DNA from 3 places in the Peribacillus sp. NPDC096379 genome. Region 2 is predicted to be linked to each of the others. Evidence: predicted binding sites of a transcription regulator. Region 2 holds the regulator's gene; each other region holds the start of a gene.
What was found. Region 2 encodes LexA, which represses DNA repair genes until DNA is damaged. Its sites were predicted from a motif close to CGAACATATGTTCG; they were not measured.
Positions count from the first base shown of each region.

Region 1: the regulator LexA is predicted to act here: its motif matches at 2,256-2,269, upstream of ACIQZI_RS18515 (DNA endonuclease).
Region 3: the regulator LexA is predicted to act here: its motif matches at 6,700-6,713, upstream of ACIQZI_RS10160 (YhjD family protein).

Region 1 is NZ_JBIWFD010000004.1:261,379-271,612, reverse strand. It holds gene ACIQZI_RS18530 (flagellin N-terminal helical domain-containing protein) at 1-259, shown strand, start outside; gene ACIQZI_RS18525 (hypothetical protein) at 704-940, shown strand; gene ACIQZI_RS18520 (putative motility protein) at 956-1,150, shown strand; gene ACIQZI_RS18515 (DNA endonuclease) at 1,344-2,195, opposite strand; partial or broken gene ACIQZI_RS18510 (ATP-binding protein) at 2,434-2,623, shown strand; gene ACIQZI_RS18505 (aminopeptidase) at 2,819-3,745, opposite strand; gene ACIQZI_RS18500 (IclR family transcriptional regulator) at 3,827-4,594, opposite strand; gene ACIQZI_RS18495 (M20 family metallopeptidase) at 4,694-5,962, opposite strand; gene ACIQZI_RS18490 (DUF1177 domain-containing protein) at 5,963-6,913, opposite strand; gene ACIQZI_RS18485 (ABC transporter ATP-binding protein) at 6,926-7,903, opposite strand; gene ACIQZI_RS18480 (ABC transporter ATP-binding protein) at 7,878-8,909, opposite strand; gene ACIQZI_RS18475 (ABC transporter permease) at 8,928-9,812, opposite strand; gene ACIQZI_RS18470 (ABC transporter permease) at 9,812-10,234, opposite strand, start outside.
Region 2 is NZ_JBIWFD010000002.1:766,850-777,083, reverse strand. It holds gene sirA (sporulation inhibitor of replication protein SirA) at 1-102, opposite strand, end outside; gene tkt (transketolase) at 325-2,331, opposite strand; gene ACIQZI_RS12870 (DUF896 domain-containing protein) at 2,511-2,747, opposite strand; gene ACIQZI_RS12865 (YneB family resolvase-like protein) at 2,823-3,470, opposite strand; gene yneA (cell division suppressor protein YneA) at 3,488-3,793, opposite strand; gene lexA (transcriptional repressor LexA) at 3,949-4,572, shown strand; gene ACIQZI_RS12850 (hypothetical protein) at 4,899-5,366, opposite strand; gene ACIQZI_RS12845 (hypothetical protein) at 6,003-6,254, opposite strand; gene ACIQZI_RS12840 (hypothetical protein) at 7,228-7,518, shown strand; gene ACIQZI_RS12835 (hypothetical protein) at 8,946-9,494, shown strand; gene ACIQZI_RS12830 (hypothetical protein) at 9,605-10,153, opposite strand.
Region 3 is NZ_JBIWFD010000002.1:222,074-232,307, reverse strand. It holds gene addA (helicase-exonuclease AddAB subunit AddA) at 1-1,924, opposite strand, end outside; gene addB (helicase-exonuclease AddAB subunit AddB) at 1,917-5,420, opposite strand; gene ACIQZI_RS10165 (TVP38/TMEM64 family protein) at 5,650-6,261, opposite strand; gene ACIQZI_RS10160 (YhjD family protein) at 6,756-7,115, shown strand; gene ACIQZI_RS10155 (competence protein ComK) at 7,186-7,761, opposite strand; gene ACIQZI_RS10150 (IDEAL domain-containing protein) at 7,980-8,216, shown strand; gene ACIQZI_RS10145 (YitT family protein) at 8,468-9,280, opposite strand; gene ACIQZI_RS10140 (M48 family metallopeptidase) at 9,712-10,234, opposite strand, start outside.

The sequences.
Region 1 (10,234 bases), on a different contig from region 2:
TTTAATTAATAATGCTATTGAAAAAGTATCTGCACAAAGATCTAATCTTGGTGCGTTCCAAAACCGTTTAGAACACACAATCAACAACTTGAACACATCTTCTGAAAACCTTACAGCTGCGGAATCACGTATCCGTGACGTTGATATGGCGAAAGAAATGATGAACCAAACTAAGAACTCTATTCTTTCTCAAGCAGCACAAGCAATGTTGGCTCAATCAAATCAACTGCCTCAAGGAGTTCTACAACTCTTGAGATAATTGATGAAGAAGGGCGTCTAGCTTGGTAACGAGCTAGAGTATAACTGGGTGAATTGCTGGAACTTCCTAAAGCTTCATCAACCACAACGTAACTGGAAACGGTAGGCGTGAAGGTATGAAAATGATGAGGATGAAACAATGGATAATCAGCAGCCAAGCTCCTGTGAGGAAACTCTGGAGAAGGTTCAACGACTAGAGAATACGGTCTAAGGTAAAGGCTATGACTATGAATCTCGTAGGGCAGCAAAAGCTGTTCGAAGTGCCCAGCTCCATGAAAACCATGGATGAAGATATAGTCTATTCTGTAATCGAAAGATACAGTCGCAAAGCAAGCGAACCAACAACCACAAGGAGTTCTACAACTTCTTCGTTAATTTTAGATATGAAAGAGGCTCTAGATTTTCTAGGGTCTCTTTTCATATAAAGTTGTTTGAGGAGGAACTCATGAATAAAGAAGAGCAGGAATGTAAACAATTTCTGGAACAACAGCTTGAATGGTGTAAAAACCAAGATTATATTTTAGAAAATATAGAAATAAAGCTTCACGAAATGAAAAAGATAGCTCAATATACTCTCGATCATGAACTTACAGAGGCAGAAGTTGATCGATTGAATGGTCAATTGAATGAATTAAAAAGCGAAGTTCATTTTTTAGAAAAACAACTAAACTGTTGTCCGTAGTAAGGTGATCTTTTCGTGGATATTGCGTTAATGTCAACGGCAGGTACAGTAACAAGCTTCAATGTCAATCATGAAGATGGCATGGATGGCACAGGGGATGTAGAACCACAAGGAGAAACTATTCAGAAGTTAATGAGTACAAGTGCCATAGTTGCTATCAAACAGGCTGCTCAACCACACTTAGGTGGGAGTTTTGATTTGAAAGTATAAGAGGATTTTTGGAGCAGAAATTCAGGGACAGGTATCTTGTCTCAGTGATACCATACAGTATTTTGTAACAAGCTGATAAATAGTAGGATTCAAGATGAATCGATTTAAACAGGCTTAGAAAAAATCCATAGAACAACGGCTTTGATGGACTGAGGGATAAGTGTGCAAAAAGCTTTGCGTATCGTGGGGATCTTTATTGTGATTTATTAATGTCACTCCATTTAGCAGTAACAGACCAATAGCTTCTTTGCAAATCATCGGCAATTTTTTGTGTTGTCCATCTTCTTTCTTTTAATTCTATTAGCCTTGTAATCTCTGCTTCGGAATATGGTTTTGAGCGCTCGGAGCTGCTTGCTATTAAGTGATAATCTGGTAGTTTAGATTGCCACTTTTTCTTTTCTTCAGCAAACCGGTATTCCCAAGATGTTTTATAATACATTGAATCACATGTTGTGGTAACAGGGGAGATTATGCCGAGAAATTGATAAGTTTCTTTAACAGAGGTGGTTTTTAGAATGAATCCTTGTCCATCATTTCTCGCACTTAAGTGAAATACTACTCCGAATGTTTCATTGAAATGTAGTTTAAGAACCGTTAACTCTTCAAGCGAATAGCATTGTAAGTATAAATAGATATGCGGAATTAGGTAGATAAGCTTCTTTTGATGATTTATCCGGTGAGAGATACTTAATGAACCATCATCCATAAAAAGTATCGCTGGGAAGTGCGGTAAATTGCAAGATTTTAATAAGGATAACGGGATTTGCTTTGTTCCGTTATCAGTATAAAAATGTGGATGTAATGTAGTAAACAAGGGCAATGAAGAGGAACGAACAGAACAGCTTCTAGGAGTTAAATACAATATTTCTTCAAAAAAAGAAATTTTCCACTTACGATAATCTTCTTGAGCAACCCCGTAATGTTCACGATAACTATGATTTTTTCTACGACTGTTTTTATAAATTTTAGTAATTTCCCCATCACCCAAGATGCTGGCTATTAGAACATTAAATTGTATATCTGTTAAAGAGTACAAAATATTCACCTCATTAAATAGGAATATACGTTCTTTAATTGTATCATATCATCAATAAATGTAAAAAAAAGAAATTTTGTTCGGTGATAACACTTTTGAAATTACAGAGGTTTTATAGAGTTTAAGGTGTAATAATTGATTGATAGTTTAGGAAGATAGGATTTGCTTGAATCCCTGTCAAGTGGCCATTTCTTCAGTAGAAAAAAGAATCAAAGTGTCAGTCACCTTCCAATATTGCATCAAATAATATGAAAATGGGACTACAATCTTAACATTTAATAAATCATTTATTGAATGGGGAAAGTATTTGGGGGAAATGTGTTAGCTACTGCATTCTAGATCTACTCCTTCATCACTCTGTTACTCTTAATATCAAAGGAGAATTGTATCGCATCAAAGAAACGAGAAAGGCTGGGTTTCCCCGCCGAAGTAAGTAAGTAAGTAAGTAAGTAAGTAAGTAAGTAAGTAAGTAACCGAAATAAATGGGGATTTTTATTCCGATGACAGAGGGAAGAATAAATCGATGTTGATATGTATTATGTATCATCAGACAAGAAAAACCCTGGGAGAAAATGAATCCCAGAGTATCAACGTGTTGCTAAGATAATAAAAGTTATAAATTAAAATAATTGCTAAATGATCTGTTTACCATCTATATAAACAACAGGGTCTTTGATGACGCAGTCAATGTGAACGCCTGCTTCTGTAACTCCGCCAAAGGATTTGTTGCTGCCAAAGGCAATATGAACAGTGCCAAATACCTTTTCATCCTCTAACACATTGCCAGTTAGTCTGGCTTTTTTGTTCGTGCCAATGCCGAATTCTGCAATGGTTCTACCAGGGCCGTCTCCTAGCAGCTCCAACAGTTGTCTGCCCTTTTCACCATGTGCATCGACGAGTCTGCCATTTTCGATTTCTAGTGTCACAGGTTCCGTTAATACACCGATTCCTGCAATGGAGCCGTCAATGTTGATCGTTCCATTTGCAGAGTTTTCGAGTGGAGCGATATAGCTTTCACCGGAAGGGAGATTGCCGGATTCGCCTTTGTTGCGGAAAACGCCTGTGCTTGGAATGGCTTTTCTACCTTTGATGGAGAAGGAAAGTGTTTGGTTGTCCTTCATAATGTCTACTTGCTCACCTTTTTCAAGAATGTCGCAGTATTGTGCGGTCAGTTGTTCGACCTCTGAATAATCTGCCAAAATGGCACCTTCTTCAAGCATATCCAATGTGAGGCCAGGCATGGTGGCAACACGTGCGCCATTGGCTGAAGCTTCTTTTCTCGCCATTGTATGGGTAAGGGAGTGTTCGGTAATACAAAGGACAATATCAGCTGCTTTCATCGCTTCACTGACGATTTTCGGTGGTTCTTCACCTGATTTTGATCGAGGTGTCATTTGGATTAACATTGTTTCATTCCCTAATACGGTTCCAGCTCGGGAGAAGATTTCGCCAATTTCATGTAAGGAAGAATCGGTTACGATTAAAATCTGTTCATCTCGTTTTATATGTAAATTGTGAAGGAGAACAGATTTGGCTACGTCAATATATGTTTGCAAGATGGATCGATCTCCTTTTCAATGATCTGTTTATGACTCTAGTAAGAAGGGTTCTTTGCTGTTAGAGTGTGTTCTTTTAAACTGTTAAGCTCTAATTTTCAATGGGAATTTGTAGATAACATCCGCTAATTTTACTTGTGCTTCTTCCAAAAGCGAGATAAATTCACTTCTTTTCTCTTCTGTCATTCTATAAATCGGTCCGGATATTGTTAAAGAGCCTATGATTTTGTGATGCTGGTCGAACACAGGGACGGCAATAGCAATGATATCTGGTGTGTATTCACCTTCACTGACTGCCCAACCTTGTTGTCTGATTTTATTTAAGTCTCTTTTTATCTCTTCAGGATTGGTCATTGTTTTTTCTGTATACTGTTTTAACTCGCTCTTTGTTAAATAGCTGTTAATAAATTCCTCCGACATAAAGGCTAGAATGGAACGGTAGGAAGCACCAACATATAAGGGAGCTCGACTGCCAACTGTAACAGAGAACTTTACTTTGTTATCAGGCTCTATCGCCTCAAAAGTAACAGCCTCATCCTTATCTAGAAGAGTAAGGAACACAGATTCTTCGGTTTGCTGGAATAGTTCTTCTAGAATGGGCTGGATGAATTCTTTTACATTTAATCGATCATACACAGCCATGCCGAGCTCCCAAGCTGCAAAACCTAAGGAGTATTTTTTGGTGGTTGGGTCTTTTTGTAAAAAATTACGTGATTCAAAGGTTTCAAGAATGCGATAAATTTTCGCATGATCCAGGTTCATTTTATGAGCGAGTTCACTGCCGCTCCATTCTGGCTCGTCCTTTGTAAACATCTGAATAACTGTTAGTGCTACGTCGACTGTTTTTAGCATGGAATCCCCCTATCAATCATGAAACTCAGAACATTATCCTTATCATACCAAATATTTCTGATAGAAAGAGATTGCCTGAGTTTCAATTAAAAAGAAATGTTAATTTGAGTAGAGAAAATCAATGATTGCCGCAACGTACACTTTGGCGCAAGTAATGATTTGTTCTGTTTTAACTCTCTCATTATAGCCATGGATGGTCGGCAAGTAAGCTGGACCGTATTGGAGTACAGGGATATTGTATTCTCTAAAGTGACGGGCATCACTGCTTGCCCATTGCATCACGCCATATGCCTCATCTCCTGTTACGAACGTAATATTTTCTGTGATCGCTTTACATACAGGATCCTTTGCATCTGTGAAATTGGCTTCACTTCTAAAACCAAATCGTCGTAATTCGTATTGAATGCCTAGTGCATCTAATTTTTCTGTTAAAAAGGAAGTCACTTCTTGTTGGGTAATCCCAAATGGTAAACGACAGTCCACTTGAACTTTACAACTTTCAGGGATTACATTTGCTTTCGTGCCGCCTTCAATCGTGCCAATATTGCACGTGATTCTTTCGAAAACATCGATATATTGTAATCGTTCCGTTTCCACTTCACGCATATAACGGTGCGACACCTCGATTAATGGTTTCACTTCTTCAGGAAGCTCGATTTGGATATCCCACACTTTTTGAATTTCTAAAAGTGCCTTCACCATATCACTAATCGCGTTAGGACCAGCTAACGGAGATAAGCTTCCGTGTCCCGGTTGACCGTATACTTCAAGTTCAAACCAATAAGAACCTTTTTGACCAATCGTCGGATTTCTTGGAGAGGACGGCTCAGCAATTAAACAGCCATCACCTTTCACAAGTCCTTTTTCTAACAACCACGGTACACCAAATTCCCCGCCAGTTTCTTCATCAGGGACAATGACAAGCGATAATTGCCCAGGAAGCTCAATATTCATTCGCTTAAGCAGGGTAGTAGCGAAGATTAATCCTGAAAGACCAGCCTTCATGTCACTAGCACCTCGACCTAGCATCCAGCCATCTTTGATTTCTCCGCAGAACGGATCAAAATCCCATTTAGATCGATCTCCAGCAGGAACTACGTCCGTATGACCGCAGAAGATCAAGTTTTTACCTTGATCTTGATTGCCAATTGTTGAAATGAGATTGTACATTTTATCAGCTGATTCATGCCGATCTACAGCAATATCAAATTTAGTTAAATAATCTGTAATAAATTGGCTGATCTCTGTGGAATCACCTGGTGGATTTTCACTTGGAATTTGGATGAGAGCACTGCACAATTCCAGTAATTCATCTTTTCTCGCTTCTACTTCATCAATTAATTGTTGTTTTAGTTGGATCGTATTCAATTATTTCTCAGCTCCTTGTTCTCCTAATGTTTGTAGATGGTCCATTTTTCCGTATAAGCTTTCTAATAGATTAAAATCTTCTTGATTATAAAAAGAACACTTATTGTCTCCATAACCTTTAGCCACTTCAATCACAAATCGAACAACCTGCTCAACGTCTGTTAAGTGAGTAGCGCCCGTTCCACAACCAGCAACGGCTGTTTGGGTCGTAATCGCTACGCCGACCACTGGACTAGAGGTGGCGACAGCAGGCTGAAGGATACTGTTGATGTGAAAAACACCATTTCCATATGGCGTAATATCCTGTGTTGTAATCGGCAATGTCACAGGTGGTGTGCCAGTAGATTGTGAATAGATATGCAATAAATCATCGCTTATTTTTAAAATATATCCTTCTTTAACGGTTGGTGTAATCGCAAATCCTTTGTGATTGAGGATCGCATTTCCTTTTGTTGTGTCGATAGATAGGATCGCGTCCATTTCCTTTGTGACTTCATGTTGGTTCATCGTAAAAATGTCAACTGGTGAATTCATAAATGGTACTGGATCATGCGGTAAAGTAGGTGCTGTTGGACAAATATGTGTTGTAATAATGACGTCGCCGATAAGCTGATCGCCTTTTTTCGTCATGTCCAATAGTTTAGCTGCAGCGGATACAGCAGAAAGGGCGCCATCTCCATCAGAAACAAACCCGATCATTTCCGGACGTGCACCAATTCCACCAAGGCGACCAATAATACCTAAAGTAGGGGCATTACCACCTTTTGATTTCCCATCTTTTCCAGGGATCGTAACTTTAACGAAATCAGTAGAACCGAGTTCACCATGAACAGTCTCCACTGTGATGTTTCCATCACCCCCGATGTTGCTTAAATAATGTTTAACATCTTCACCTGTTACGTATTGGTTATCTAATAATTCATAAAGTTCGATGACATGTTTGAATGACATTTTTTTCTCCTCCTAGTTTTCTTCAAGTAAATGACAAGATGCGATATGACCATTGCCTGTATCCATTAACTGAGGGATCTTCGTTGAACAAATATCCATCATATATGGGCATCGTTCGTGGAAATGACATCCTGTTGGTGGATTAATTGGGTTTGGAACAGCGTCTTTTAAAATAATACGTTCTTTGTTATCGTGTGGACTTTCTTTCGGGATTGCAGATAATAAGGCTTTTGTATAAGGGTGTTTAGGGTTCTCATAAATTTCCTTATACGTACCCATTTCGACGATTTTACCTAAATACATAACGGCAATACGATCACACATATAACGGACGACATTTAAATCGTGTGAGATAAAAATATAGGTAAGGTTATAATCCCGTTGTAATTCTTTTAATAAGTTAATCACTTGGGCTTGAACGGAAACATCCAGGGCGGAAACCGGTTCATCGCAGATAATAATATCCGGATTCAGCACTAAAGCTCTTGCGATATTGATCCTTTGTCGCTGTCCGCCTGAAAATTCATAAGGATATCGTTTAGCATGATAATGGCTTAAACCAACCACCTCTAATAATTCTAGAACACGCTTTTTTTGAGAGGCTTTGTCACCGATACGATGTATAACTAAAGGCTCCGCAATCAGCTCGCCGACCGTTTTTCTTGGGTCTAATGAGGCGTACGGATCTTGGAATACCATTTGAATGGATTTCCGAGTTTCCCGTAGTTTTTTTGCATCCATCCCAACTAAATTTTCTCCCCGAAACTCAACCGTGCCGCTAGAAGGGGGAATAAGCTGATTCACTAGACGAGCCATTGTTGATTTTCCGCAACCAGATTCACCCACAACACCAAGTGTTTCACCAGGCATAACGTCAAAGCTAACACTGTCAACAGCTTTGACACTTTGATTAGACTTTTTAAATGGAATAGGGCTGTCTATAGGAAAATACTTTCTAAGATCTCTAACTTTTAACAACGGCTCTGGCATGAGTAGATCTCTCCTTTCTATTTAATCGGTTTTCTTTCGTTTGAAAATGGCATGCAACAAAATGCTTCTCTTTTACTTCAACCATTTCAGGAGCTTTGGAAAAACAGATGTCTTGAGAATAGGAACATCGTGGTGCAAATGGACATCCTATAATCTCTTGTCTTAGATCTGGTGGACTTCCTGGAATTGTTGTCAGCATTTCATGATCTTCAATATTTTCTGTTATTTGTGAATCGAGTAGACCCCATGTGTAAGGGTGCATTGGATGATCATGAATTTCTTCTACGGTTCCGTATTCAATCACATTTCCTGCATACATAACAAGTACTTTGTGACAGATTTCCCAAACCACTCCAAGGTCGTGAGTAATCATAATAATGGACGTGTTGAATTCATCCTGCAATTTCTTCATTAATTCTAATATTTGAGCTTGAACGGTTACATCCAATGCCGTTGTAGGTTCATCAGCAATTAATAGTTTTGGATTACATGAGAGAGCAATGGCAATCATTACTCGCTGGCGCATTCCACCGGAAAACTCATGTGGGTACATATTTAATCGTTTTTCTGGGGCTGGAATGCCAACTAACTGCAACATTTGAATTGCTTTTTGTTTCGCTTCTTTTTTAGAAACCTTTTGATGGAGTTTAATCGATTCCATAATTTGATCGCCAACTGTAAAAACAGGATTAAGACTTGTTAAAGGATCTTGGAAAATCATCGAAATATCATTTCCGCGAATATCTCTCATTTCTTTATCTGATAAAGTTAATAAATCCTTGCCTTCAAAAAGAATCTTTCCTCCGGATATATGTCCAGGAGGACTTGGGATTAATCGCAGTAAGGAAGTTGCCGTAACACTTTTACCGGATCCAGATTCGCCGACAATCCCAATGTTTTCTTTTCTATTTAATGTGAAGCTGACACCATTTACGGCTTTTGTCACAGTAGCTCCGGACTTGAATTGGACTTCTAAATTCTCGACTTTTAGTAATTCAGTGGACATAGGGGGCACCTCCTATAATTAAACTTTCATTTTTGGATCAAGAGCATCCCTTAGCCCATCACCAAAAAGATTAATACCAACAACGGTAATTAAGATAGCTAAACCAGGAATCGTAGCCATATGTGGATTTAATACGAGAAAATTCTTTCCGTCTTGAAGCATGCTACCCCAAGAGGCTGTCGGTGGCTGAACGCCTAAACCTAAGAAGCTTAATGATGCTTCTGAAATAATGGCACCTGCAATGCTCATTGTGGCATAGACAATTAACGGTGCAATACTATTTGGTAGCACATGGTGGAAGATAATTCGGCTATGTTTCGCTCCTAGTGATCTCGTCACTTCGATATACTCAGATTGCTTCACACTTAGCACTTGGCCGCGAACAACTCTTGCAAATCCAGGGATGTTTCCGATACCGATGGCAATAATGACATTCATTAGTCCTTGTCCAAGAACACTCATCAATGTAATAGCGAGTAAGATAAACGGAAACGCAGATAGTCCATCCATAATGCGCATGATGATCGAATCGAATTTACCGCCAAAATAACCAGCAATCACACCTAATAGCGATCCGATCACAGCTCCGAATAAAACAGCTCCGAGTCCAACCAGAATGGAAATTCTAGCTCCGTATACTAATCTACTAAAAATATCTCTCCCATAATTATCCGTCCCTAATAGATGGCCTTCTGCCCCTATTCCTAAAAGGGTTTTCGTTACATTCATTTTGTCAGGAGAATGCGTGGCAATAACAGGGGCAAAGATAGCCGTTAAGATGAGCAGCAACATGATGAACAACCCAAAGGCAGCAAAACGATTTCGAATCAATTTTCTGAATAAAGAACGTTCATTTGTTTCAACCACATCGGTCGTTTGTAAAATTGCTTGGCTTTCTGCCATTAGTTCGTACCTCCTTTACCGTATTTGATTCGTGGATTAACGACTTTATATGAGATATCAACAAGCAGGTTGACGACTACATAAATCAAAGCAATGAAGATGACCATGTTTTGGACAACAACAAAGTCTCTTTTTCCAATCGCATCAATAATTAATAATCCAATGCCAGGCCAACTAAAGATCGTCTCTGTTAAGACAGCTCCACCTAACATAGAAGAAATTTGAAGGCCTAAAACGGTAAGTAATGGAGTTAAGGCATTTTTAAAAGCATGTTTGCAAATGACAAAAAATTCATGTAACCCTTTTGATCGTGCTGTCTTTACATAATCTTGTGAAATGACTTCTAACATGCTAGATCTTGTGATTCTAGCAAACTGTGCAGTTGGGATGGTGGCTAAGGCAATACTAGGCAAGATTAAATG
Region 2 (10,234 bases):
TGATTGAATATACTCCAAAAACAAATTGAAAAAAATCTTCTCTCTACCAAAATAATGTCGGGCAAATTCATCTTCGATTAAATAGATTTGATAACTTCTCATTTAACTGCCTCCTAACATTCTTTTCTGTATTATATTCTTGAAAGCGAAAAAGATATGTTGTTTGATGGAGAAAAAAGCTTGTTTTTTTGTCGAAATTATTATTTTTCCATGTACCATTACAAATATAGTGTTTTTCCCCATGAAAAAGTGATTACACTTAATTTTCTTCAATAAACAGAGATACGAGTCGGTATCTTTATTAGATGCCAACTCGTTTCTAAATTAATTTTCTAATAGGGCTTTTACTTGATTTACAACATTCTCAACTGTGAAACCGAATTCTTCCATAATTTTATTTCCTGGGGCTGACGCTCCAAAATGGTTAATTGCAAGAATTTCCCCTTCATCTCCTGTATAACGATCCCAGCCGAATGGAGCCGCAACTTCGATAGCTAGGCGCTTTTTCACTGCAGGGTTGATAACACTTTGTTTATACTCTTTAGATTGAGCTTCAAAACGATCCCATGATGGCATACTAATTACTGCGGCGTCAATTCCTACTTTCGCTAGTTCTGCCTGAGCTGAAACAGCCAAATTAACTTCTGAACCTGTCGCAAGTAGTAAAACATCTGCTTCTACTTTATTAGCAGGAGACACGATGTATGCACCCTTTTTAACTCCTTCATTTGCAAGTTCAGCCGTGTGTTTTAAAGTAGGTAGATTTTGCCTAGTTAATATAAGTGCAGTTGGTTTGTTCTTAGATTGAATGGCTTCTCTCCAAGCTGCAGCTGTTTCGTTTCCATCCGCAGGTCGAATAACACCAAGGTTTGGCATCGCGCGCAATGATGGCAGTTGTTCGATTGGTTCATGAGTTGGTCCATCCTCGCCGACCGCAATACTGTCATGTGTGAATACATACGTTACTGGAAGACCCATTAGCGCAGCTAAACGAATGGCTGGACGTAGGTAGTCAGAGAATACAAAGAAAGTTCCACCATATACGCTTACTCCACCATGAAGAGCCATTCCATTTAGTGCCGCACCCATTGCAAATTCACGAACGCCAAACCAAATATTGCGCCCTTCATATTCACCTGGAACAAAGTCTGATGCCGTTTTAATCATCGTGTTGTTGGAACCAGCCAAATCAGCTGAACCACCAAGAAAGCTTGGTAGGTTAGATGCAATTGCATTCAATACTTCACCACTTGAAGCCCTTGAAGCAAGACTTTTCCCTTCCTCATATACCGGGATATCTTGATCCCACCCTTCAGGTAATTCGCCATTGATTGCCACTTGGAGTTGAGAAGCTAATTCAGGATGATCTTTTTTGTAATCATTAAAAAGATTTTCCCATGCCGATTCCTTCTTGCCGCCTTCTTCCACAACAGTTTTATTAAAATGCTCATAAACTTCATTCGGAACATGGAAATCTTCTTCAAATGTCCATTTATAATATTCTTTTGTGAGTTTTAATTCATCAGCACCTAAAGGCGCTCCGTGAGCGGAAGATTTTCCAGAACGGTTAGGTGAACCATAACCAATAACAGTTCTTACTTCAATAAGTGTTGGTCGCGTTTCATCTGTTTTCGCCAATTCCAAAGCTTTAGTGATTTCAGTCAAATCATTTCCATCTTCTACGCGTATATATTGCCAGCCATATGCCTTGAAACGATTTTCAACACTTTCACTAAATGATTTATCCAAATCTCCATCAAGTGATATGTCATTTGAATCATATAAAACGATCATTCTTCCAAGCTGAAGATGAGCAGCTAGTGAAGCAGCTTCAGATGAAACACCTTCCATTAAATCTCCGTCTCCGCAAATACCATATGTATAATGATCTACTACATTATATGTTCCGCGATTGTATGTTGCTGCTAAATGACGTTCAGCCATAGCCATTCCTACTGCCATTGCTATCCCTTGTCCGAGAGGCCCAGTTGTTGCATCTACTCCTGCAGTATGGCCATATTCAGGATGTCCTGGTGTTTTACTACCCCATTGGCGGAAATTTTTAATGTCATCCATTGATAAATCATAGCCTGATAAATGCAAAAGGCTGTATAAAAGCATCGATCCATGTCCTGCAGAAAGAACAAAACGGTCTCTATTAAACCAAGTTGGATTTTTTGGATTGTGATTCATAAACTGGGTCCAAAGAGTGTACGCCATCGGGGCGGCCCCCATCGGCATTCCTGGATGTCCAGAATTTGCTTTTTCGATAGCATCGATTGACAAAGTGCGAATTGTATTGATTGAAAGTGCATCTGTTTTATTTAACATTAAACCATCCTTCCTTCATGTATGTATGCCCTTACTATTTTATAATGTCATGTAAATTAAAGACAACAATAATTCAGACACTTTATTAAAGTACCCTATTCCCCTACTAAAATCCGTGAATTCTAAGACAAAAAAACAAAAGAGAATATCGAATTCGATATTCTCTAACTCTACATTCCTTAATGCAAACGCTTCTTTATATCTTTGATACTTTTAAGCTTTTCAGGTGTTACATCATTTCCCTCGGGATCAACAATTGTCAAATGCTCGATTGTATCTGTCATGGATTTACGGAACGTTTCTAAGTACTCACTTCTCAGCTTAGATTGTTCTTTCGCTTCTTCCACTGTTAAAGAGCTCGACTTAGCCTTCTTTGCCAACTCATTTATCCGAGCTAATTTTTCTTTCGATAACATACTTTTGCTCCTTTACTGTTTCAATAGTGTCATGTTATATAAAAAAGAGCAAAAATACAAGTTCTCTGCTTTTTGTTAATCTTCTTTTGAGACTTGATATTCTAAATATCTGCGATTTATAGTAGCTTTTGAAACTGGATAACCAAACCCTCTTAAAGTAGCTGCAATTTCTGCAAATGTTAGTCCGTTCTTTCGAAGTTTTACTATTTCCTCAATTGGAACTTCCTTTCGTTCTCTTCCACCACTCATTCCCTGATTGCTCAGATTTTTTTGCGGGCGAAACCCATTTTCAACCGCCCGTTTCATGCCTCGTTTAATCTTAATATTATGTAACTTCCGCTGATACTCTTCAACAATTCCAACAATATTAATGACCATCGAATCAGAATCAGATAGTTCAATTTCCCCATCATGTGATAAGGAATAAATTTTTACACCTTCTTTTATGATTACATGAAAAAGCGCAATTTTCGCATTTCCACGCCCGAGTCGCGTTTCGTCTTGAATTAAAAGAACATCAGCTTGCTTCTTTTTAAAAATATCCAGCATTTCAAAAATTCCATCACGGTTAAGTTCATATCCACTTGCTTGTTCTTTAATTATAGAAACGATTTCAAATTCTGATTTGTTAGCTAGTTTTCTTAACTCTTCTTCCTGCCTCGTAAGTGATGTTTCCTGTGCTTCTTTTTCTGTGCTTACTCGGCAGTAAATAATCGCTCTCATTTTTCTTTCCAACTTTCTTATTGCTTACTTGCTAGACTTAGATTTGTTTTAGTTACTGGTAAAATAATAGATTCTCCCGGTACTAGCGAATTAGCATATATTTCATTATGTGTAATGATCCATTCAATGAACTCATCTCTCGATAAATCGTCTGTATTGTACATTTCAGCCATTTTCCATAGAGTATCTCCATGATCTACAGTAACGGATATATAATTGTCAAGATTATCATAATTTCTATTCATTGAGAAAAATAAAGAAAAAATAAATACGATTCCTGCTAATAAAAGTGTATAGGTATGACTCTTTAATAGTTTTTTCATTTTTATCCCTCCAAAATCGAATACTTGTTCGTCATTTGATAATCCTAGTATAAATCGAACACCTGTTTTTAGTCAACAACATTCGAACTTATGTTTGTATCTTTATTTCTCGCGTGATATAATAAAAATAAGAATAGGAGAGAAGGGGTGAATATATGTCAAAGCTTTCAAAAAGGCAAAATGATATATTGGATTTTATTAAAGACGAAGTACGCACTAAAGGCTATCCACCTTCAGTAAGAGAAATTGGAGAAGCAGTTGGCTTAGCTTCAAGTTCAACCGTTCACGGTCATTTATCAAGATTAGAAAGTAAAGGACTTATTCGTCGAGATCCTACCAAACCTCGCGCCATTGAAATACTAGATCAATCTGAAACGAATAATATACCAAAAAATAATGTCATTAATGTCCCATTACTAGGAAAAGTTACAGCTGGCCTTCCAATTACAGCAATTGAAAATATCGAGGAATACTTCCCACTTCCAGAATCGATGGCGGCACATGACGAACAAGTCTTCATGCTCGAGATTATGGGTGATAGTATGATTGAAGCCGGAATCCATGATGGCGATTATGTTATTGTAAAACAACAAAGTACCGCGAATAATGGTGATATCGTTGTTGCCATGACTGATGATGACGAAGCAACAGTGAAACGCTTTTTTAAAGAAAAAGAATTCATCAGATTACAACCAGAAAACTCCAATATGGAACCAATCATTCTAGGGAATGTATCAATTCTCGGAAGAGTTATTGGACTTTATCGTCAAATCCATTAATAGTGTTTTTTCCCTCCTGTTTATTGCAGGAGGTTTATTTTTTCGATAACATTCTAACTTCAGTTACTCATACAATTCATGTAAATAAAGTGATTCTCCCCGGATCTTTGGACAACCTCTCTATGCTAATTCATATGAACTGATTCTAGAAACTATTACAAATAATTTATCAATTCTTAAATCAGTGGTTTAGCAAATTCGGAATTCGTTTTCTATAATTCTAGGTTGTTGCTTTGTTAATGAAAAGTAAGCGTTCAAAAGTCCCCACCTGTAACCGATGGGGACTTTTGGACGCTTACTTATAAAACAATCCTATTCATTCAAAGTTATCCAAATACACTATTGAGATCTTTGTTTGCGTTTTCTATTCTCTTTTGACTTTTTGTTAATTCATCCTCTTGTACGAACGTCGTTTCTAATAACGCATCCATTGCATCCTTAAATGAATTTTCATCTAAGAAAGTCTTCAGTATAATTGAGTCTCTTTTCCCTGTTTGAAGGTTAATTGAAGTAACCAATGACCATTCCCCTTCATAAACGTACACTATATTTTCATTTCGACCAATAACAGGGCCTTTGAATGAACGACAATCGAACTTTTTATTATGGAAAGAATAATGATGTTCTTTTAAGTACGAAATGATTGGCTTTACTTTTTCAGCTCTTTCGAGAAATTTCATTTCTTGTAGCTCTAAAAGTTTGCAATATTCCTCTTTTTGACTTTCAACCAACAACTCATTGTTTTCTAATCGCTCAATACTTTCAAAAATCAACTTTTCGTCTCTTTCAAACATACTAACCCCTCCTTTTTCAGAATATATTCTTTCTAAACCCACTTCCAAAGTATTTGCCACAAAATCTTGGAGACGGTTCACAAAGAACATAAAAAGTGGCTTTTAATAAGCCTTTACTCTTCTACTTTAATAAACCTAATAAAGTGAGTTTTCCATTTTCCGGGTCCAACATCCCCAAAAAATGGTTAGATGAACCAATCGGTCCTTTACGGACAGTTTGTCATCCACTCTTATCTTTTCTTGATTCCTCTAAGTCCCTTCGTAAGAGTCTTACTGCCTGTAATCTGTAATACATCCTGTATTTGATAACAGTCGTAAGTATGAAGATAATTGCCTTAAAAATGAAACATCAATACTTTTTTTACGTTCTTATCTATTTTCTTGAACAAAAACATATAGTTTAGTGTATTGGTGAATGTCCCTTTTTATGTTTTTTATTCTTAGACTTATTTAAACTGTATAATGGTGTCACTTTGGCTGGTCACGAACACTATACATGTCCAAGTAATACAACAATGATAAAGATAAAAAAAACCTAATAAGGGACTTTTTAAAGTGCACATTATTCAAAATATGCTTCAGGACGTCTTTTAGGCTAATTATTTAATTCAAACTCGGGAGCCATTTGGACTTCAGTTAATTAAAGTTCCCCTCGCTATATTTATTTAACAAATTCTCTCGTATATACTGTCTGCAATCAGGTGATAAAATTGACCTTTGTCCATGGATCAAATCTCCAAATGGCATTCCATTCAGGAATTTTATTTCCCCATTAAATTCTATTTTGAAATTCGCATCGTACCCTACAACTTTCACAAATAAGGTTTTGTTATCCGTATGCATAAAATCAATAACACTTAGTATATGATGATTTTTTTCGCACATCATTCGTTCCCTCCCGATAAATATTATTTAATCAATAGTATATTAACTTTTAGGATGTCGAGTAATTCAACATTACCAACTTAATCGATATATGGTTTGTTGCACGTAATCTTCACACTGCAATAAAAATAAGCCAACCAAAGTTAGCTTAATTAATATTTCATAAACTTAATGAACATTTTTTAATCTACCCGATAAAAACAAATTGTTTGGTGATGAAATAAGTTATAATCCTAAACATATTATCATAATAAGCCAGGCACTGAATATAGATTTTGCTTTCATCAGAAGTTTCAAAATCAAATTTAGGTAGTTTTAAAGAATAATAACCAGTTTAATCTACTAGTATTTCCCAAAAATGATATAAACCAATAGGACATTATGAACAAATTTGAAAAATAAAAACGTCCTTGGATAATTTTTTTGCAAAATTTTATGGGCAGTTACTTTTGAACCTAATATATTTGTCAAACTGCCCATAAAACAAAAATCCTTCATACCAATGGAGACCCTGATTGTATCAATCTATATTTTTCACTCATAGTAACTATATAGACCCTTACATTCGTAAGTTCGTCAGTCCTATTAGACATTCTCACCATAAATATTTTAGCATCTCGACCTATCATAAACCATATCCTATATAAGCAACTTAGGTTTCTTTCAGCCAACTTCACCTAGCTTCATACACATTCAGGCTACTACCATTACATGCAGAGGAAGATTAGATAACTCGTTTCAACTCAACATGACGGCTTTCCTTCTGAGTTTCGGTTAATCAGTTGTAATTGCTTATTTAGTAGTTCTCCTATTTCGTGCCTATACACTTATAAGGTAACGTTTCGTACCACAGTTTGTGTCAGATATCCAAACTGTTCATTGCACCTATTTGACTATACTGCGACATTTGGTTGGTTATTATTCAAAGCAGATTAAATTTCTTTTTTGGGGCACCCTATCTAAGAGGTGACTTAATATGAATTTTCCAATAATCCATACAAATTTTTGGGATGCTGTGATAGCAGTACCGGTAGTAATGATTCTAACTCAACTAATAAAAGTATTTTTTAAAGTCCCCGATAAGTTTGTGCCTCTTACTGCACTAATACTGGGTTTATTAATTTCCATTTTCATTAGTCATCGACACAACTTAATTGCAGGTGTTTTTATGGGCTGGTTTTATGGATATGCTGCTATTGGCAATTACGCTTCATTAAAAACGGCAGTTATAGCCTTTAAAAATAAACATAGAGCTCCTTTCAAGTAAGAAAATAATTGAATAATAATAGCTATGAAATAATGGCTAATAATTTCTACCATCTGATTTAGGATGGTTGTTAGAGAATTAATTAACAGTATGTGTCTAATAACCTTAAAACACCTATTTATAATTACGAAAATTTTGTGTAAAATGGCTAATGAACAAAAATGAACGTAATATCAATTGCTCAAATACAATTTCATAATTGCCCAGGTGGTGCTGTTAATGAATGATTTCTTTAGACAATTCCTTTGGATGTTTTAGTCCAAACGATTGTCATAATCATAGAAATTATTATTAATACATTCATTTAACTCAACTGGAGATTAAATGAACTGTACGGTCCAATTCTTTAAAAACGTTTTGGATTCGGCTCCAAGTAAACAAATGAAATAAATATAACCGATAATACAACCTAAAAATCCTCCCTCTACCAACTAAGATCTCCGGGTACTATCTTCAAGTGTCAGCTCTTTAAAACGGCAGTTCCTGCGGCAAACGATCCTGCAACTCATCAAGCCGCTGCCTATCTTCTGTATCTAAAGAGAAATCCATCATGAAATATAGATCAACTTCTTCCAGCAAAAATTCATAGAGAGCGATGTGATTTATGGGCAGTTACTTTTGAACCTAATTAATTTGGCAAACTGCCCACAAAACAAAACCCTCGATACCAACGATATCAAGGGTTCTAGCTCTTAGTACATATTCATGTATTGCTCGCTTTCCCATGAGTGGACTTGCGTTTCAAACATACTCTGTGTCATTGAAGCACAAAACCTATACAAATTAAAGTAAACAACTATACAATGTCCCTGTTCTTCTTTCCTCCCATACAGGTGAAAAAAATGAGAGCTAGGCTATGTGGTAAACAAAATTAGAAATAAATATGGCTCCGCATCCCTGTTAAGAGCTGTTTCATATACCTCTGCTGGAACTGCTTTGCATCGGGTCAAACTGGTTGGTTGGCATAAGTGGTAACGAGCACCATAATTATTTCAATCCGCGGTTAAGAAATAGGTGTGAAGAGTTGATGAGGGTATACATAAAAAAAGTACAAAGCAATTTCCCTTGAAAACTTATGATTTATTAAAATAGGGCTGAGCTTGAGGGAAGGTAAGAGATTAAATGATTGGTTTCATTTTTACAACCATATAGACACCATCACTTGCGAAGAAAGGGAGAAATGTCCAAGCAAACTTAATCATTTGGAATAAACTTAACTAACCCTATATAAGTGAGGTGTTAATTCGATGGGATATTGTTTTGTCACTCGAAAAACAGGCCCAAGACAACTCAATCATGAATATTGTCCAACAAGCCAGCATGATTGTTGGACAACAAACCCAAAATCGTCGATATTTTTAAGTATTAACCCGTCTACACTATGTTCGTCAAATTCAGGAAATAACACAGGATTTATTTCTGGCTAAGTGTTCATAAATGGGAGTCCTGCTGAAGCAGGGATGATTGTTAGTCTTTCCGTAAGTAACCCGTCTCTTAGTATTCTCATCCCCACTGCGACTACTACCAATGCAACTGGGCATTTTGCAGCTGTATTTATCGCCACAAACGGTACGGGTACAGTCTCAATTATTGCCACGCTGCCAGATTGTTCTGGAACAATCGCTAGCATTTCAATTACCATCATCGACTGTTCTCAACCTACCGCAACTATTAATAACTTCAATGCTGCCCAAAGTCCCATATGTACAGCCGGAACAGGTGGAAACACATCGAATCTTTCGGGTCGAGTATTCGTAAACGGGAGTCCTGCCGGAGAGGTATCTGTACATTTTCAAGTAAATGACAATAATCTTGGTAGCGTCAATCCATCCTCGGTTACAACGGACACAGCGGGGAATTTTAACGCAACATATATAGCTAATAGCAATACAGGTATAGCGAACATTACAGCAGCTCTTCCTTCCTATGGAACAAATGCAACTACGTCAATTACCATTAATAACTGTGGTGGTTAGCGAAATAAAGTTTTTTATTCAACTTACTGGTGCTTTAGTTTAACAAACGATTATCCAAAAGATGCTCATCTCGATTAAGAGAAGGGACTTTTTCTATGCAAAATATCAAATTACTCTTCAGGGGGCTTACCGACATGCGCACTAGCACTAATAAAAATGTCTTCTTCTTTATATAATAAGACGTTAAAATTTCCTGGCTCTTCTGGTTCATACAAATCATCAAAGACATTCTTTAGAGATTCACTCGTATATTCAATAACTTCCATTTGGGGATTGTCCCGATAGAAATATTCCTTAACCTTTACAGCATCGTTCGGAATCACCTTTTTCATTTCATTTAATACTTGTTCTTTCGTCCAATTGGCTTTGTCTGTCCTTATTAACATAAAATAAAAACTATTGGCTTTACCCTCCCAAAAACCTGGTTGTATGTAATCGTTTTTAAAACTTGCCAGGTCGTTATTTCCTGAATTAGGTCCATAATTTTGTTCAAACACTTTTAAGGTGTCACCTAACCCACCTTCTGGTGTAATCTGAGTAACTTCTTTCTCATCATTTTCTTTCTGTTCCTCTTTTGGTTGAGTCTCTATTTTATCAGTACATGCCGTAAGACACAGTAGAGAAAGTGATACTATACTAATTAGTAATATTTTCTTCATTTTTACACCCCTCCTATATACATAATATCAACGGGCATTTTCTCTTCGTATGAATACATAAACAAACCTTTCATTTTTATT
Region 3 (10,234 bases), 540 kb from region 2:
TAATGGCCACTTCAGTTGCTTCGAAATAACCACTTGATAAATTTGCATATACCGGAATTCCTTGTTTCTTAAATTCTTCCATAATTTGCGGTGCCCATGGCATAGAACGCAGCAGGACAACAATATCACGATACGTTACAGAACGATATAATCCAGTTTTGCTATCGTAAATTTGCTGTTTTTCAGTAACGGCTTTTTGAATAAGCTTTGCCATCATTCTGGCCTCAAGCTGTGCATTTTCCAATTCATCCGCTTCAAAGCCTTCGACATTATCTCCGTCTTCCCCTTTAAAGCTCGATTCCTCTGAAATAGCACCATCAATTAAATATAATTCAATCGGATATTCGGAATCCTCAGGATAATCTGCCCCTTTTTTCAATTCAGCTTGTTCATCATATTCAATTTCACCAACGAGTACACCCATCAGCTGCTTGAATAAGTAATTAGTTCCATCTAATACTTCTTTACGGCTTCTGAAATTACGATTCAAGTCAATTCGTAATCCTGATTCATCCCCGTCTTGGGCAAAACGCTTGTACTTACCAAGAAAAAGATTCGGCTCGGCTAAGCGAAAACGATAAATGGATTGCTTAACGTCACCCACCATGAACATATTCCCCGTGTTCTCCCCATCAGCTGTAACCAGTTTCAAAATCGATTCCTGTACAAAATTGACATCCTGGTACTCATCGACTAATACTTCCTTAAACTGCTGACGGTACTCCAGTGCTGCTTGTGATGGAGTGCGGTTATAACCTTCCACATTTTCCGTTAAAATGGCTAAGCAATAATGCTCCAAATCGGAAAAATCAACGATGTTCTTTTCCGCCTTCGCTGTTTTGAACCTGGCATCAAACTGATTGACAAGTATGACTAATGTTTCAACATAGCCCTTTAATTCTCGGATATCTTGCAGATAATGCTCAGGCTTTCGCAAAAACAACTCACTCTTGACTGTTTCAAGAATTTTCTTTGCCTTATTCCGATGCTTTGTAGCTAGCTCAATAAGCTCTTTATCGAAGGCATCCCCCGAACATCTCTTGGCCGTTGTGAATTTCCAGCTTTGCATACTGGCGTACATTTGCTGCCATGATTCAGCATTGGCTTTTTCCAATCGTTCTACAATCATTAAATCATCCAACAAATTTTCCGCTCTTGGTGCAGGACCGCTTGGCAATTTTGTCAGATCAAGCGCTTGTTCCAGTAAATCCCGAGCCGATTGAAGCTGCATAGAGATATCGAACTTTAATGAATCCCAAAAAGGCAGATCTTCAATCTCTGCATCGTCTGCAATATTATACATGGCTGCTGCTTGATGTAACCATGATTCAGGGTCTGGGTACGATTGGGAAAAATTATGAAGCGAACGGATAATCTGCTGAAGAGCTGCATCGTTTCGATCACTAGTAAATGCATCCACCAATCTAAAAAATTCCTCATCGCTTTGACCATAGTGTTCCTCAAGCAGTTCTTCCATCACTTCATCGCGAAGCAGTTCCGCTTCTGTTGAATCGGCAATCCGAAATCCAGGATCAATATCTGTTAAATAATAATACTTCCGAATTACTTCTAAACAAAAAGAATGGAGGGTCGAGATCGAAGCACGATTGATTAAACTCACTTGCTTTCGTAAGTGCTGTGATTTCGGATTGTCTGAAATTGCCTTTTCCAGCGCTTCACCAATTCGATGCTTCATTTCTGCGGCAGAGGCGTTCGTAAAGGTAACAACTAATAGCTCATCTACGTTAATTGGCTCTTTTTCCGATAAAATCTTTTCAATAATCCGTGTCACAAGTACAGCTGTTTTCCCTGATCCAGCCGCCGCAGCCACGAGTATATCCTGATCTTTTGCCCAGATCGCTTTCCACTGGTCTTCAGTCCATGTAACATGATCAGGCTTTACCGGGATGATTGTCTTACTCATGTGTTGCAGCCTCCCCTCTTAATACATTCAATACTTCATCTTGTTTAGTAGAAGATAATAATCGATACTCGTTTTCCTCCGTGGATTGGTCAAATTGACACACGGACTTAAATGCACAAAACGTACAAGGAATTTTATCCTTAAGTTTATAAGGATTAATCTCTACGTTGCCGCCAACAATTTCATTACCCGCTTCTTGATATAAATGACGGATGTGATTTTGCAAGAGCGAAAACTCTTCCTGACTTGCAATCTTAGATTTAGCCTGCAATGTTCCATCTTTTTTTAAACCTGCTGGAATCATATTTGAGTTACTAAGAACCCCTTGTTCCAATGATTGATCCATTAATTGAACAACGTCTGGATCACCTAATAGCAGACCCTTCATTTTAAAACTTTTAAATATTTCTTGTTCAAGTTCCGAAAGATCGACCATACCCTTGCTTTTGACAACCGGGTTATGGACATGGAAATAAAGTACACCGGCAGGCAATGCTTCTTTTCCAACCAAAGAGCTTGAATGAGTAATCACGATATCTAAATATGTGAGCATCTGCAGGGCCAGTCCGTAATACACTTCACTTAAATTCAAATCCTTTTCACTGGATTTATAGTCTAGCACCCGTAAATAAACACTGTCGTTTTCTTCCGCTTTATCAATGCGGTCAATCCGGCCGACTAACTCCATCTTTGTTCCATCTCTCAACTCAAATGAAAGCGGTGGTAACTGACCATTTTTCCCAAAACCTAGCTCTAATCCTACTGGTACAAAGCCGCTTTGCCTTGCTTGTTCGCTTAGGACGATGGAAGCTCGTCCAATTACCTGCTCTAACTTTCGCTTTAAATAGTGGTGTCGATTGCTACTCAATAAAATTTGGTTTTGCAGCTTCGGTGCGAGTCGTTCAACAGCCTTTCTTGCAAGCATCAAACATTGTTCCTTTGTTAAAGAGGACCAGGCTATGTTCCGTTCATATAAATAATCCGAGATGATTTTTAACGCACCATGAAACATTTCACCAATATCAGGAGCATCCAGACGAAAAATCTTACGCTCCTGTAGCTTCAATCCATGGGCAGCATAATGAGCAAACGCGCAGCTATTGAACATTTCCATCCGAGATACACTGGCCAAAATGGTTTCTCCATAGATTTTTCTACTCGTTTCCTCAGATATTCTTTTGGTCTTGTTTTGGTAAAATAAGCTCGACAGCACCCGAACTGCTTCTGGCCTCATCCATTCATGATCCATATAGGCATTATAAACATCCCACCATACAGGATGAACTGGGTAATTCCTTTTTTTAAGCTGAAGCTGCGCTGTTAAATAAGACAAAGCAACATCGTAATTCGCAGCATATTCTGCCTGTTCACTTGCATCTAAGTCAGACGGGTCATTCATGAACACTACTTCTTTCACTTGCGGCAGCACGTCCTTTACCCGCTTAATATAGGAAGAAGGAAGCAGTGCTTTCCCTTCTTCATCTGCTAACGGATACGTCAAATACAGTGATTCAGATGGTGTTGTAAAAGCTTTATACGCGACAAACTCTTCATCTAATAAACGGAGCTTTGAGCTTGGTGCAACCCCAAATCCGTTAGCGGCTAGGTTTTCACGGTCCTGATCTGATAAAATCCCATCCTTGCCAGCCTTACCTGGTAAAACACCTTCATTTAGACCTATAACAAATGCGGTACGAATGTCATCTAGCCTTGATAAATCAAGGTTTGCGACAAGCACTTGGTCAATTGCCGGTGGAACGAGGGAGAACTTTAATGTTTCAAAACCACTTTCCATTACAGTTGAGAACTGTTTTAACGTCATTTTTTCTTCGCTGAGTAATTCTACGAATTGATCAAGCAAATTAACAACCGAATTCCACGCCTGTTCATGTTCTCGTGCACTGATCAGATCATCTCGCTCTTCTGCTTCAGCCTTCAATTTTTCTAACTTCTCCGGAATGTTTAGTTCTTCCAAATATAAATACAGCGCTTCGCACATTTCTCGGCCTGTTTGTGCACGCTTCAAGCGTTTGGATAAACGTAAAATGGCAGAATTAAAAAGTTCCTTCAGCTCGTTAATTTCATCTTCCAATTGCTTTTCCTGATTAGTCTGGCGCCTATCCAAAAGCTCCAATCCTCTTATTCTTCTATAGGTCCATGGTTCTTTTTGATACCATCTATTCCCTTTTATTCCACGAGAGAGTACATAGTTCTCCAATCGGTCTACCTTTTCACGCATGATATCGGAATTCAGGTTGATCGGATGTAGAAGTTCTGTTTTTATAGCTCTAAACACCGGTTCATAACGCCAATTTGTGTTCAAAATCTCTAAGGTAGAGCGAATGAGTTCAATTACCGGATGATTCAACATGGTTCTTTTTGTATCGATAAAAACAGGGATCTGATAATCCAAAAAAACCGTGTTGATCAGATCATGATAGGATTCGCCATTTCGGACCAATATAGCCAAATCCCGAAAGCGGTAATTGCCATCGCGAACAAACCGCAAGATTGTCCGGGCAACTCCTTCTACTTCTGCTCTTCGATTCATCGCCTGTACGATTGTAACGCTCGTTTCCCCATTAAGTTCATGCGCTGGTCGCACAGTAAGATTGGCTTCGAGATGCGACAGCCCTTGATTTCCTTTAAAACGTGGCGCACTCTCTAAATGTTCATCATTCTCAACAGTAACGCCTAAGGCCAATGCTCGTTGATAAATATTAAAGTAAGTTGAACCGGTTTGTCTGAAAAGATTTAACCCATCAGGTGGGGATATCCTATAAGGCTGATCAAGCGTTAATACAACAGTTACATCCTTACATTGTTTCAATAATTCTTCTACAATTTGCAGTTCCTGAGGCGTTAAGCTATAGAAACCGTCTAAATAAATCGAAGCTTCTGTTATATAACTTGATTGAGCCAATTTTTCAATCAATAAACGGAAGTAATCCTCTGAATCCAAATACTTGCCTACCAATTCATCTTCAAACGCTTGATAAATTAACTCTAAATCATGTAGTTTATCACGAACGGCATCTTCTGATGAATATTGTATAGAACGTTCTCGGAATTCATTGATATCTTTAGGATCAAGACAATAGCGTTTAAACTCAGACAACATTTCTTCCATTTGCACGATGAAGCCAGGCTTGTCCGCTGAACGACGAAACATTTTTAACTCAGTCTTTTTGTCTTCCATGATTTTGCGGATGAGCATGTTCACTCCGACACTGTCAAGATGGCGCCTATTGCCCCCGCCTGTTTCTTGAAGGATTCGCCATGCTAAACGACTAAAGCTGAACACCTGCGCTCGCATCATTCCCTCTAGGCCTGGTGTTTTAATTAATTTATATTCAGACAGAAATGTCATTTGATCCGGAACTAAATAAATAATCGGTTTTCCAGCTGGGTCTTCAACAAGCCTATCACGTATCTCATCAAGCACCTTTGCCGTCTTTCCTGACCCTGATCGTCCAGTAATAAATCTCAACGCCATTACCCTGCCCCCTTTTCTAGCTTTTTCTTCTGTATCTATTCGTTCATCATATCAAGTATTTAATCAAAAAAAGACATTGGATCTCCAATGCCTTTTTTACTTATTATACTCTTAAATCGATAATTTTTCTTGTTCCATGATTGGTAGGGGTGGCACGTTAAACTTTCATCATACATATAACACCGACCAGAATGTCATCATTATTTACGTTTCATTTTACCCGCTGCCATTACTCATTTTCCCTACTCATGTTTCTATTTAGCCTTGCCTCTATTTGTTTCCCAACAAGCCATAATACAAAGATTATAATGATAACGATTACCGTGCGTAACGGCTGATGGAACAATGAAGTTATATCGTATCCTATAAAACTAATCGTAAAAATCATGACCAGCTTCCCACCTAATAATGCAAGTGCATATGGCATCGGTCTTATATTCGAAAGACCAGCTACAATATTCACAAGGGCAGAAGGAGTAAACGGAAAACAAAGTAGAAGAAAAAGCGGGCCGAATCCATGTCTCTCTACCCAATTCATAAGCTTTTTAATCTGTTTATTTTTTTGAAGAAACTTTAATAGCCTTCGGTGCCCATAATGGCGAAATAAGAAGAAAACAAGCAACGATCCCGTAACGGTCCCAATCCATGAATACATAAACCCCAGCCATAGGCCAAAAGCACTCGCATTTGCAAATACAAATACAAAGAGCGGCAGAAAAGGTAGGAACGACTCAAACATCGGTAAAAAAATCCCTGGTAATGGTCCGAACGATCGATACTGTTCAATTAACCCCAATATATTTTCTAATGTAAACCAATCACGAATATGCTCCAAATCCATTTCAATCTCCTCAATGTCAAAAAAATCCAATGCTCCTTCTCTTGCTTATTTTCTGGAGTAGTCAGCTTAGATGTATATCATTTATGCTCTTTTGATCCACTTACAATATGTGAAACATAGGCATGTCCCAAAGCATCTACCCCCATACTCTTTACACCGTTTATTGCGCTATTTGCACGTTTATAAACGATATAAAGTAGATATGGGCCTGACCCTTTCGTTTTGGGACACCCTTATGTTTGAACAATGTGAAGCTTCCCGATTATACGCCTATCTTTTAACTAAAATCATAAGCTATTTTTTGAAATAAATAAATAATTTATGACTTATCTAGAATTTAGTCTCATTTTCATACTTCCCTCACTCGACAACCGATAATCACATTTTCATTTAATTTTAACTTGATTAGTGATACATTTTCCATTATCATTACAACAGAGAACAAACGTTCCTGCTTTAATTTCAGTTGGGTATTGTCAGAAAGAAGGATGATAATGACTCGAATTCCAGAACACGACCGCAATATCATTGAAAAAGCACTCTATCTTCCTATGGTCGTTACAATTTTCAATCGCGATTTACACATAATTGAGGGCAGTTCTTTCAAGATGAAGAGGCCTTACTTAGAAATGGTAGAAGCAGCGTTGAAATTAGCTCAATCCGATTTGGTTCAAGTTAGAAAATACTTAAAAAAAGAAAATATTAAGGTTAGCGAACTAAAGAGAGACCAGGAATTTACGATGTATTGCTTTTTATACAAAGGATATGAAGAGCACCATAATTATTTCAATCCACGATTAAAAAATAAGGTAGAAGAATTATTGCAAAGTTATTTCAAAGAAGTATTTACCTAAATGGCTCTTTCTTACCTTATCTAAGGAGACATAAGAAACACACAAATTCATCATGTCTCCGTTCCTTTTCTTATTCTTCAGTTTTTTTAGCTGAATAATTGCGAGGGGTCTCTGAAGCTTCCATACTGTTATACATTCTGTGCAATCCATAAGCCATCTTTCCTGTCTCTTTATTTATTTTACTAATCTTAGACTCAAGTTCTGCAGTTCTTTGCATTTGATTCGTGAATGAACCAATTGATATATTCACCTCTAACGTGATATTGTTACGAAAATAAACTTGAACCATTCTATTGTCTTTCTGTTTATACTTTATAACATGGTGATGCGCAATCCAAATGCAATCATCGTTTATGGGTGAAGTAGTTGGAAAAAAGAAAATAGGGTTTGTCTGATCAATAATAATTGGCGCTTTATGAGTAACGCCAATTAATCGCCGTGTTCCACCTTTTCTTCCTTCATAGCTACTTCCAAAGTATTCACAGCTTTGATTGATAATTACCTTGGGCTTGAATGGCGAGATAAATTCATCATTTGTTTCAACAACTTGCGAATAGATTTTGCTGCCGTATACAATCGACTTAATGAAACACGTAAATGGAGTGATTTCATAATTTTCAATTAATGATCGTTTTGATTTTTTCACTTTTCTTTTCCCCTTCCTTTTTACATCATTCGGGATCAATAATATCACAAAAAATAGTTATATATACCCACTTTGTGTACATTTAGCAATTCTGTAACAAATTTACAAAACCTAAACATTTCCACAAGAATTAAAATATTTTTTGAAAATTTAAAATTTTTATTGATTTTTCCTCTAAGGATTCCATATAATAAAAAAAAGGTCAGGAGTGGATCTTCATGAAAAATGAAAAATTACCTTCAGAATTAGTAAAGTCGTATTTGGCCAATAAGAAAAACCAGGACGCTTCACTGCAGGATACATTCATTGAGATGATTATTCACGAATCTATACTCATTAACAAAAGAACACAGCTTGAACAGCAAATCGACCAAGCACTCGATGAGAGGAATAAGCCTTTATTTCTAAAATTAAGCAGCGAAATGAACGAATTGATAAAAATGTTTGGTACTTAAGAACAAAAGCGCAAGCGCCTTGTTCAACCTTGAAAACACTCGCATTCCATTCGGTTGAGATCGTTCTTTTACTTCTTAAGCTAGTGTGATGTGACAAGAGGAGGTAGGCAACTTGCCCCCCAAAAATGAGGTTGTCTACAAAAGAAAAAGGTCTGACCCACCATTCTTCACACAGAATAAAATACGTGTATAACACGATAGCTGTATGAAGCGTGTGTGGTCAGACCCTTATGAAACTCTTACTTTCTTCACTATTTTCCTCTATCAAACATCCCCATTACCTCGGTCGTTTCCGTAATATTAACAAATGCATTCGAATCGATTTCATTAATCATCAATTTAACATCCGTTAACTGATAGCGAGTAATAACTGTCATAAGAATTTTTCGACTTTCCCCTGTATATGCGCCCTCTCCATCCATTACTGTAATCCCTCGATAAAGGTTAGTAAGCAGCTTCTCCTTCATCTCATCACCCTTATTTGTAATGATCATTAATGTTAATTTAATATGGTTCGTATGAATCGTATCGATGATCTTTCCTGTTGCATAAATTGCAACAAGTGTATGAAGAGCCGAATCCCAATCAAACACAAATCCAGAGATAATAACAACAATAGCATTCATTGCCGAAATTAACGCTCCCAGCGGAAAGTCTCTCTTCTTAGTAAGCAGCATCGCAATTATATCAAAGCCACCCGAAGATCCGGATGCCCGAAAAATAATCCCGATCCCAATTCCCGTAATAACACCGCCGAACAGCGATGACAAGATCGCTTCATTTGAGATTGCTTGAACAGGAACCACATACAAGGTAACTGAAAGCACGACGACAGACAAAATTGTATACCCAATAAAACGTTTTCCTAATTTCATAACTCCGAATATTAATAAAGGTAAATTAAGCAGAAAGTTCAAAATTCCGGTATTGAAGGGTGTAATGATTCCAAGCATAATCGCAATCCCGCTAAGTCCACTGCTTAAAATTTGATGGGGAATCAAAAATAAATTATAAGCAACCCCAACAATGATGGAGCCAATTATTATGACCAAAATATTACGCATAACTACTCTCCCTTTAAACCAGTGATATTTCCTGATCATTTAAAGCCACAAAAGACTCCTCTGTCCACAGAAATAATTGTTCGGTTTAGATATTTTTTCTACTAATGATTATTATTATAGTAGAGAAATAAAGGAAAAATAATTTAATAGTCTTTTCAGATTATATAGGAAATTCCTTAGGGGATAAATGATAAGAAAAACTGTCATCTGCTATAGGTCACAAAAATAATTATTCTAATATACATTCAATACTCGAATATGTCAGGTGTATGAATTGACACTAAAACTCATTGCAAAATGTATAAAATGAAACTTCAATCAATGGGGTTTTCTTCATCCCCCTACTCTTCTTCGATCTATCTAAGTCTTTAAGCGCCGTTAATGTAAAATACATTCTTTTCTTACAAAAAAATAAACTGACCGAAGTCAGCTTATTCATTCTGATTACTCGTATCATATTGATCAAGCATTGAAATTCTCTCGAGCATGGAGGGGTGTGTGTAGCGAAACCATTTCACGAGCAAAGGAGGATTCACTTGACTTAACCCAGCTCTTGTCAACTCCTGAAAGGAACTAATTGCAGCATCTTTATCTTGAGTCATTTCAATCGCATAGTGATCCGCTCGGCTTTCCTGATACCTTGACACATAATTAGATAAAGGACTGGAAGCGAACAATAAAATAGATGTAATCAATAAAAATAATGGGAATGAACGAATGCTGCTAACTTCTGATATGTTTAGAACTTTCCCCCAGCGCCTAATGGTATAATTCATCAATTTCGCAGTGAACCATAAACCAACAAGCGTTAAGACTAAATAACCTGCAATTCCGAAATAAATATGTTTTTCCACATAGTGCCCCATCTCGTGCGCCATGATAAAGAGAATTTCTTGATCATTAAGCCGACTCAAAGTCGTATCCCATAAAACAATTCGGGAATTGGAGCCGATT